Regions from separate parts of the Cupriavidus sp. WS genome, predicted to be linked through region 2. Evidence: predicted binding sites of a transcription regulator. Region 2 holds the regulator's gene; the other holds the start of a gene.
What was found. The regulator LexA, encoded in region 2, represses DNA repair genes until DNA is damaged. The targets are predictions, from matches to a motif close to ACTGTATNNNNATACAGT.
Positions count from the first base shown of each region.

Region 1: imuA (translesion DNA synthesis-associated protein ImuA) is a predicted target of LexA. The motif match lies at 1,982-1,999, and genes of this name have one in related genera.

Region 1 covers NZ_AQPL01000056.1:5,799-10,857, reverse strand. Annotated here, with positions in the region: gene K206_RS0105890 (HpcH/HpaI aldolase/citrate lyase family protein) at 1-76, shown strand, start outside; gene araD (L-arabinonate dehydratase) at 89-1,828, shown strand; gene imuA (translesion DNA synthesis-associated protein ImuA) at 2,089-2,994, shown strand; gene K206_RS0105875 (DNA polymerase Y family protein) at 2,927-4,480, shown strand; gene K206_RS0105870 (error-prone DNA polymerase) at 4,641-5,059, shown strand, end outside.
Region 2 covers NZ_AQPL01000397.1:4,430-9,488, forward strand. Annotated here, with positions in the region: gene rpsR (30S ribosomal protein S18) at 1-180, opposite strand, end outside; gene priB (primosomal replication protein N) at 184-483, opposite strand; gene rpsF (30S ribosomal protein S6) at 573-947, opposite strand; gene K206_RS0128065 (asparaginase) at 1,049-2,047, opposite strand; gene lexA (transcriptional repressor LexA) at 2,308-2,964, shown strand; gene K206_RS43905 (hypothetical protein) at 3,085-3,255, shown strand; tRNA gene K206_RS0128080 (tRNA-His) at 3,414-3,489, shown strand; gene K206_RS0128085 (DUF808 domain-containing protein) at 4,198-5,059, shown strand, end outside.

The sequences.
Region 1 (5,059 bases), on a different contig from region 2:
CGTCGCGGTGGGCTCCGACCTGTCGATCCTGGCGCGGCGCAGCGAAGCCCTGCTCGCGGAAATCACCGCCGCCTGAGAGCCATTCCCCATGAGCAGAAAGCGAATTGAACTGTCCCAGCTGCGCAGCCAGCGCTGGTTCGGCGCGGCCGGCCAGCCCGGCAACCACAAGTCGTACCGCACCAAGCAGATGGGCTACACCAGCGAGGACTTCCAGGGCAAGCCGGTCATCGGCATCCTCAGCACGTGGTCGGACCTCAACAGTTGCCACACGCATTTCCCGCAGCGCATCGAGGAGGTCAAGCGCGGCGTCTGGCAGGCCGGCGGCTTCCCGGTGGTGATGCCGACGCTGAGCGTGGGCGAGACCTACGTGCGCCCCAGCACGCTGATCTACCGCAACCTGCTGGCGATGGACGCGGAAGAGATCCTGCGCTCGCACCCGATCGACGGCGCCGTGCTGCTGGGCGGCTGCGACAAGACCACGCCCGGGCTGCTGATGGCGGCCGCATCGATGAATATCCCGGCCATCTTCGTGCCCGCCGGCGCGATGCTGCGCGGGCACTGGCGCGGCCAGCAGATGCTGGGCACCGGCTCCAGCACCTGGCAGGCCCTGGCCGACTACCGCGCCGGCAAGCTCGACGAAAAATCGTGGCGGCAGGTCGGCGAGGGCACGGCGCGCTCGCCGGGCACCTGCAACACGATGGGCACCGCCTCGACCATGACCAGCATGGCCGACGCGCTGGGGCTGACCCTGCCGGGCGCCAGCTCGATCCCCGCGGTCGACGCCACGCATTCGCAGATGGCGTCGATGTCCGGGCGCCGCATCGTCGAGATGGTGTGGGAAGACCTGCGGCCGAAGGACATCGTCACGCGCCAGAGCTTCCTGAACGCCGTGGTCACGGACATGGCGCTGTCGGGCTCGACCAACTCCCTCATCCACCTCGTGGCGATGGCGCGCCGCCTCGGCGTCGAACTGTCGCTCGACGATTTCTCGCGCGCCAGCGAGACGGTGCCGGTGCTGTGCAACCTGCAGCCCAGCGGCACCTACCTGATGGAGGACCTGTTCTACGCGGGCGGGCTGCTGGCGCTGCTCAAGCGCATCGCCGGGCACCTCGACCTGTCCTGCCAGACCGTCACCGGCCGCACGCTGGGCGAGAACATCGAGCAGGCCGAGGTCTACAACGACGACGTCATCCGCACCGAGGAAAACCCGGTCTACGGGGCCGGCGGGCTGGTGGTGCTGCGCGGCAACCTGGCGCCGCGCGGCGCGGTGCTCAAGCGCGCCGCGGCCGACCCACGCCTGCTCCAGCACACCGGCCCGGCCGTGGTGTTCCGCAACTTCCAGGACATGCTCGCGCGCGTGGACGACCCCGACCTCGCCGTGACCGCGGACAGCGTGCTGGTGCTGCAGGACAGCGGCCCGACCGGCGCGCCCGGCATGCCGGAATGGGGCATGCTGCCGATCCCCAAGAAGCTGCTGGCGGCCGGCGTGCGCGACATGGTGCGGATCTCCGACGCGCGCATGAGCGGCACCAGCTACGGCACCTGCGTCCTGCACGTCTGCCCGGAAAGCCGCGTGGGCGGGTTGCTGGGGCTGGTGCGCGACGGCGACCTGGTGCGCCTCGACACCGAAGGCCGCCGGCTCGACCTGCTGGTGGACGAGGCCGAGATCGAAGCGCGGCGCAAGGCCTGGGTCGCGCCGCCGCCGCACTACGAGCGCGGCTTCGGCCTGCTGCACATCGAGCACGTGCTGCAGGCGGACGAAGGCTGCGACCTCGATTTCCTCGCCAGGCAGGGCAACGTGCCCGATCCGGAAGCGCGCTTCTCGTAGCGCAAATCGGGCCGGGACACCGTTGCCGCGATGCCCGCGGCGGCTGTGTCCCGGCCGCCTTCTCGTCACGATCCCGCCGCCGTCCCGCCGCCGTCCCGCCACGGGGCGGCGATCCCGGCACTCCCTGCATCTCCCCCTTGCGTCCGCCGCGATACTGTATAAACATACAGTATTCGGAGATTCCGCCTATCCCGCCTTGTCCCACCTTATCCCGCCGCCTTGCCGCGCGGATAAGGCCGTCACAAGGTCGCAAGCATCACATGAGTTCCCTCGTTTCCTCCGGCTCGCACGCGCCGCCCGTTGATCCACCCGTGCCGCCCGTGGTCCAGCCCGCCGAGGCTGGCCGCCAGGCGGCGCTGGAGGCGCTCGCGCAGCGCCATCCCGGCCTGTGGCGCGCCGGGCAGCTCGGCCGCGCGGGGCAGGCGGGCAGCGTGCCGGCGCTGGAGACCGGCCATGCGGCGCTGTCGGCCGAATTGCCGGGCGGCGGCTGGCCGCTGGGGGCGCTGACCGAGCTGCTGCTGGCCGAGCCCGGCGTGGGCGAGCTGCGCCTGCTGCGCCCGGCACTGGCCGCGCTGGCGGCGGCGCCGCGGCGCCTGGCGCTGGTGGGGCCGCCGCACCTGCCGAACGCGGCGTGCCTGGCCGGCTGGGGGCTGCCGGCGCGGCAGGTGTTCTGGGTGCGCGCGCCGGCCGGCGCCGGCAAGGCCGCGGCGCAGGCCGACCTGCTGTGGGCGGCCGAGCAGGTGCTGCGCAGCCAGGCCTTCGGCGGGGTCGTGGTGTGGCTGCCCGCGGCGCGGCCCGAGGCGCTGCGCCGCCTGCAGGTGCTGGCGCAGGCGGGCGACGCGGTGGCGTGGGCCGTGCGCCCGGCCAGCGTGCTGCGCGAGTCGTCGCCGGCGGTGCTGCGCCTGCTGCTGGCGCCGGCGCCGGGCAATGCGGTGTCGATCACCTTCCACAAGCGGCGCGGCCCGGTGCGCGAGCAGCCGCTGGTGCTGCCGCTCGACGAGATGGCGGCGGTGCCGGGCCGCCCGTCCGCGCCGCGGCCCGCGCCTGCGGAGGCGCCGTTGCCGCGGGTTTCACAGGCCGTTGCGGGAGAGCAAGACCATGTCGTACTGGATCGCGGTGCATCTGCCGCGCCTGTCGCTGGACGCGCTGCAGCCGAACTGGCCTGAGCCGGACGCTGCCGCCGCGGTCCCCGGCGTGCTGCATCACGGCGTGCCGGTGGCGGTGATGGAGCGCGAGCGCGTGGTGCTGGCCAATACCCCGGCGGTGGCGCTGGGCGTGCAGGCCGGCATGCGGCGCGGCGGGGTGCAGGCCCTGTCGGCGCAGGTGGTGCAACTGGAGCGCGAGCCGGCGGCGGAGGCGCAGCTGATGACGGCGCTGGCGCTGGCGCTGCTGCATTTCTCGCCGCACGTGAGCCTGCATCCGGAGCCCGACGCGGCCACGGTGATGATCGACGCGGGCGCCAGCGTGCGGCTGTTCGGCGGGCATCGCGCGCTGTGCCGCGCGGTGTATGCGCGGGTGCGCCGGCTGGGCGTGTTCCTTCAACTGGGCTGCGCGCCGACCGCCTTCGGCGCGGCGTGGCTGGCGGCGCAGCCGTTCCGGCGCGACCGGCACGGCCGCATGGTGCGCCCGGCGCGGCGCGCGCTGCGTCCGGCGCGCATGGCGCGGCTGCTGGACCGCCTGCCGGTGGCCATGCTGCGCAACGTGGCCGACGAAGGCTGGCTCGACGGCATCGGCTGCCGCACCGTGGGCGAGGTGCGCGGCCTGCCGCGCGCGGGTTTGCAGCGCCGCCTCGGCGCGGACGTGCTGGCGCGGCTGGACCAGGCCTATGGCGAGGTGCCGGTGCGCTTCGCCTGGTTCGCCGCGCCGCCCGAGTTCGCGCAGCGCATGGAGCTGCCGGGCCGCACCGAATCGGTCCAGGGCGTGATGGCCGGCGCGCAGCGCCTGCTGCTGGCGCTGGGCGGCTGGCTGGCGGTGCGGCAGGCCGGCGTGACGCGCCTGGCGCTGCGGCTCGAGCATGAGCGCTACCGCCTGGGCTGCGAGACCCCGGCCACGCCGGTGACGGTAAGCCTGGCCGAGCCCAGCCGCGACCCGGCGCACTTGTGCCGGCTGCTGCAGGAGCGCCTGGACAAGGTGCAGTTCACCGTGCCGGCGGTGGGGCTGCTGCTGGTGGTGGAGGCCATGCAGGAATGCCTGCCGCGCAGCGAGGCGCTGTTTCCCGAGCCGGGCGGCACGCCGGCCGGGCTGGGCCGCCTGCTCGACACCTTGATGGCGCGCCTGGGCCGCGAGAACGTGCTGCAGCCCCTGCCGCTGGCGGACCACCGGCCCGAGCGCGCCAGCCGCTGGTGCCCGGTGGACGAGATGCCCGCGCGCGCGCCGGCGGCACCCGCGCAGGCCTGGCCCGCGCGCCCGCCGTGGCTGCTGGCGCAGCCGCTGCCGCTGGCCGTGCAGCGCCACCGGCCCTGCCACGGCGGGCCGCTGGTGCTGCTGTCGCGGCCCGAGCGCATCGAGTCTGGCTGGTGGGACGACGCGCTCGCCACGCGCGACTATTTCGTCGCCGAGCGCGCCGACGGCCTGCGCTGCTGGGTCTACCGCCAGCGCCCGGGGCGCGAGGAGGGCGGCGAATACCGCTGGTTCCTGCACGGGCTGTTCTGAGCCGGCCGCACCGAGCGCGCCCGCGCCGCGCGCCATCCGGCCCGGTCCGGTTGCATCCCGCTCCGTCTTGCCCGGCTTCGTTTCGCTTGGCTTCGTCCGGCTCCATCCGGCTTCACCTGGTTCGACCTGGCCTCACCCTGTTTCATATCCGTCTTCGATCATGTCCAGCCTGCCCGCCGCGCCTTCGTTTTCCGCCCTGCCGCCCGCGCTCTCGGCGCTGCTGCCGGCCTTGCCCGATTACGTGGAGCTGCACTGCATCTCGAACTTCACCTTCCTCGAAGGCGCCTCGCATCCGGTCGAGCTGATCGAGCGCGCGTTCGCGCTGGGTTATGGCGGCCTCGCGCTCACCGACGAATGCTCGGTGGCCGGCACGGCGCGCGCGCACCACGCGCTCAAGGACCTGCGCGAGCGCGCCAGCGCCGCGCTCGCGCGCAGCGCGGCGCGGCTGGCCGCCGGCCTCGACGCGGGCGAGGAAGACGACGAAGACGAGGACGACCTCGAAGCCCTGGCCGCGGAGGAGGCGGAAGACGGCGAAGGCCACGACCCCGGCGCGCAGGACGTCCTGCTGCAAGCCGCCGG
Region 2 (5,059 bases):
CAGGCGGGCCGGCGTGATCTTGCCGTTGTCGCCGATGAAATCCTTCAGGGTGTCCAGATCCTTGTAGTCGATCTGTTCCACGCCGGCCACGGTGAAGCGGCAGAAGCGCTTGCGCTTGAACAGCGGGTTCTGCTGTTGGAAGCGCTTCTTGTTCTTGTTGTCACGTTTGACGAATGCCATGATTCAATCCTTTTCGAATGCTTTACATCCAGTGATGTGAAAGACGAGAGCCTTGCTGTTGCGGTGCTTGCGGGCCAGGAATCCTTCGCAGTCGAGCATCGCGCCGAGCGGCGTGCGCTCGAGCCGTTGTCCGATCTGTCCGATCCCCATCGCGGCGATGGCAAATTCCACCTGCCTGGGCGTCTGCGCCTCGACCGTCTCGCCCGCGTACTGCAGGATGCAGTTGACGACGGGGACGCCGGCCGGGGTATAGCGCAGGGCATCGCGTTCGGCGAGGGTTGCGCAGAGCCTCAACTGGTTCAACGCTGCCTCCGTTCCCGGTACCCGTGCCCGCCCGCGCCGCCGCGGCGCCTGCGATATTCAGCGCCCGCGGCAACCGCAAGAGCCCGCACTTAGGCGGCCTGGCCTTCGGTGGTCTGTTGCGCGGCCTTGCGGGCTTCTTCGCGCTGCACTTCCTTCATCATCGGGGACGGTGCGGTTTCGGCCTTCTTGGTCTGAACGATGAGGTGGCGCAGCACCGCGTCGTTGAACTTGAACGCGTGTTCGAGTTCAGCCAGGGTTTCCTTGCCGCATTCGATGTTCAGGCAAACGTAGTGAGCCTTGGCCAGCTTCTGGATCATGTAGGCCATCTGACGGCGGCCCCAGTCTTCCACGCGGTGGATCTGGCCTTCCTGCGAGGTGACCAGCGTCTTGTAACGCTCGATCATGGCCGGAACCTGTTCGCTCTGGTCCGGATGGACGATAAATACGATTTCGTAATGACGCATTGACGCTCCTTTTGGATAAGCCACCCGGGCGCCATGTCCGGTGTGGCAAGGTTGGATAGCCTTAAAGTATAGCGCGCTTTCCACGCATAGGGCAAGCTGCTTCAGTTATCGGCAAAGAGCGCCTGCAACGCCGCCGGATCCGCCGCCAGCGCCGGCCTGGCCGCCAGCGCGAGCAGCAGCAGCACGCGCGCCTTGTAGGGATTCAGGTCGCCGGCCGACACGAAGACGCCGGCGGTCGGCCGCGGCTGCGCCGGCATCGCCACATGCCCGGCGCCGGTGCGCGAGCTGCGCACGACCGCCACGCCCGCCGCGGCGGCCTCGGCCAGCGCCTCCGCCAGCGACTGGTGGATCGAGCCGTTGCCCGCGGCGGCCACCACGAGGCCGTTCACCCCGGCCGCGACCAGCGCATCGACCATCACCCGGCCCGGCTGCGCGTAGCTGGCCAGGATTTCCACCTGCGGCCACGCCGCCGGCACCGGCATGGCCGCGGCCGGCAGCCGCAGCGGGGCGCGGGTGAAGCAGACGAAATCGTCCTGCACATAACCGACCGGGCCGCCCGCCGGCGAAGCGAAGGCGTTCACCGCCGCCGTGTGCGCCTTCACGGCGTCGCGCGCGGCGTGGATCTCCTGGTTGACGACCAGCAGCACGCCCTTCCCCGCCGACGCCGGATGGCTGGCCACGCGCACCGCGTCGAGCAGATTCAGCGGGCCGTCCGCGGACAGCGAGGTCGACGGCCGCATGGCCGCGGTCAGCACCACCGGCAGCGTGGCCTCGCAGGCCAGGTGCAGCACCATCGCCGTTTCCTCCAGCGTATCGGTGCCGTGCGTCACCACGATGCCGGCGACGTCGGGCTGCGCCGACCAGAAGCGGATCCGCTCGACCAGCCTGGACCAGAGCGCGAACGACATGTCCTTGCTGTCCACCTGCGCCACCTGCTCCGCCTCGATGCGCGCCACCTCGCCAAGCGCGGGCACGGCCCCGAGCAGCGCCGACACCGGCACCGTGGCGGCCTGGTACTTCGCGCTGCTGGCGGGATTGGACGAAGAACCGGCAATGGTGCCGCCGGTGGCAAGCACAACGACGCGACGCAGTGAGGACATGGCGGGGGACGTGTAGGAAGCCTGGAGTCGAAAAAAACGCGTACCCGGAACGGGCACCGCGTGCCGCGGATTGTAACCCTGCGCATCCCGACACCCGCAAGGCGCGCCCGCAGGCAGGCGTGTTGCAAACCATTCGTCGATGCGCCGCGTCCTAAAAATTCCGCTTGCACTTCACTCGATACTGTATAAAATCACAGCATACTGTTTAAACGTACAGTGCCTTCCAATAACAGCGAAAACAACAGCGAACAACGGCGACTATGGCGACCCTGACACCGCGGCAGCAGCAGATTTTCGACCTGATTCGCAGCACTCTCCAGCACACCGGCTTTCCGCCCACGCGTGCCGAGATTGCCGCCAAGTTCGGCTTCTCCTCGCCCAATGCCGCGGAAGAGCATCTGCGCGCGCTGGCCCGCAAGGGCGTGATCGAACTCACCCCCGGCGCGTCGCGCGGCATCCGCCTCAAGGTATCGCGCAGCGACTCCGAGTTGCCCGACCAGTTCTCGCTGCCGATGGCGGGCGTCATGCAACTGACGCTGCCGCTGGTCGGCCGCGTCGCCGCCGGCAGCCCGATCCTGGCCGCCGAACACATCGACCGCCAGTACCAGGTCGATGCCTCCGTCTTCGAAGTCCAGCCCGACTACCTGCTGCGCGTGCGCGGCCTGAGCATGCGCGACGCCGGCATCCTCGACGGCGACCTGCTCGCGGTCAAGCGCGCCAGCGAAGCCGCCAACGGGAAGATCGTCGTGGCCCGGCTCGGCGAGGACGTCACCGTCAAACGCCTCAACCGCCGCGGCGACACGATCGAACTGATCGCGGAGAACCCCGACTTCAGCAACATCATCGTCCAGCCGGACCGGGAAGAATTCTCCCTGGAAGGCATCGCCGTCGGCCTGATCCGTACCGGCGCGTTCTAAAAGCCCCAAGCCTCAAGTGCGGCTGGAGCGGGTTCGCCCGCCTCGAGCTGCACCCGATATGCCAACGCCATCCGCGCTGCGGATGCCGACAACTGTTGTTGCAAATCACCAGGTGTAGCCATGCTCCCAGCCAATCGCTTCTCCACCCGCCGCCCCGTCAAGCCCGTTCCGTTCCGCCAGTCCAAAGGCGTGCGCATCTACCAGGGCGCGCAGCGGCGCACGATGGTCGGCAGCATGGCCGCCATCTGCCGCATGCTCGAGCTGGAAGACCTTCCCAAGCTGTCCGTGTAATGGCGCGTGCCGCGTGGTGGCGCAGCGTGGAGACGGTTGCCATTCGCCGCACGCGCCAGCCTCATGAAATTTTTTGAGGCGAAGTACTAGCCATGTGCCAATGAAGTTTGTATAATCTTGTTTTTCGTCGATCAGCACTCAGCTGAAAGACAACGACGGTGGCTGTAGCTCAGTTGGTAGAGTCCAGGATTGTGATTCCTGTCGTCGTGGGTTCGAGTCCCATCAGCCACCCCAGAATTCTCTTCGGTATCGACGGCTTGAGCATTAACCAGCCGTTCGCGATACAAGATATTCGATAAAAGCGGATATACCCAACGGCGCCTCTGGCGCCGTTTTTGTTTTCTGCCGCTGGCAAGCATCGCACCGATGCTCCAATTTGCCATTGCCCGGACTCCCCTCCTCAAACCAACGTCGCCAGTCGACCCGCTTGTCGCGCATGGGGGGCCGGTCATTTTGCAATTGTTGACAGTCAAATGGTACGTTGCTTCTTATGCTGGCCGCGGCACCATCCCCTGGTGCTCATATTCGACACTTCCCGATGCCGCTGCGCCGCTCCCCCGGCCCAGCGGCTTTTTTTGGCGGAACGGCGGCCGCAGCCGCGGTGACAGTTGTTGACAGTCCATGTCTCCGCATCCTGATAGCCTTCAATCTCGCATCGTCATCCTCCGCTGGGTACGGTGCGGCTTCCTGTCCCCGCCGGCATTCGTGTCCGGCGGGGTTTTCTTTTTTGGCCGATGCGTGGTTCCGATGTCTTGCGGACTTCGGGACCTGACCGCCATCGAGTGGCCATGCAAGATGCCCCGGCCACTGCCTCTCGATTCATGGCGGACATGCCATCCACATGGGGAAGGCATTATCCTGACACCGCACTCCCCATGCGCGCGGAAATTGCGGGGCGACGCTGTTTGTCCCGATACCCACCACACACCAGGAGATCCGGATATGGCCGGCTCGAGCCTCTTGCTGCTGATCGACGACATCACCTCGATCCTTGACGACATCGCGTCCATGAGCAAGCTCGCCGCCAAGAATACCGCCGGCGTGCTCGGCGACGATCTCGCTCTCAACGCGCAGCAAGTCACGGGCATGAAGGCCGACCGGGAGCTGCCGGTGGTGTGGGCGGTGGCAAAGGGATCGCTGCGCAACAAGGCAATCCTGGTACCGTCCGCGCTGGCGATCAGCGCCGCGATTCCGTGGGCGATCACGCCGCTGCTCATGGCGGGTGGCGCCTTTCTCTGCCATGAGGGATTCGAGAAGATTGCACACAGCCTGCTGCATCAGCGGAAGGCACCGGAGACGACTGTCGTCCGGAGCGAGCCGCCGACAGCGGATCTGGCCACGCTCGAAAAAACGAAGGTCCGCGGCGCGGTGCGCACGGATTTCATCTTGTCGGCGGAGATCATCGTCATCTCGCTCGGCACGGTTTCCGAGGCGACGTTCGGCACGCAGGTTGCCGTATTGTCGATCGTCGCATTGGTCATGACGGTGGGCGTCTATGGCCTGGTGGCCGGCATCGTCAGGCTCGACGATGCCGGGCTTTATCTTCACCAACGGCCATCGGCAGCGGCGCGCACCGCCGGCCGGGCCATTCTGCGCATGGCGCCCTGGCTGATGCGGGCGCTTTCGGTGGCCGGCACGGTTGCCATGTTCCTGGTCGGCGGGGGAATCCTGGTACATGGTTTTCCTGGCGCGCACCACGTGACGGAGCGCGCCGGCGCCCTGCTGAGCGCGGAAGGCAGTCTTGACATGCTCGGTCCCCTGCTCGTCAATGGCGTGGCCGGCATCGTGGCCGGCGCGCTGGTGA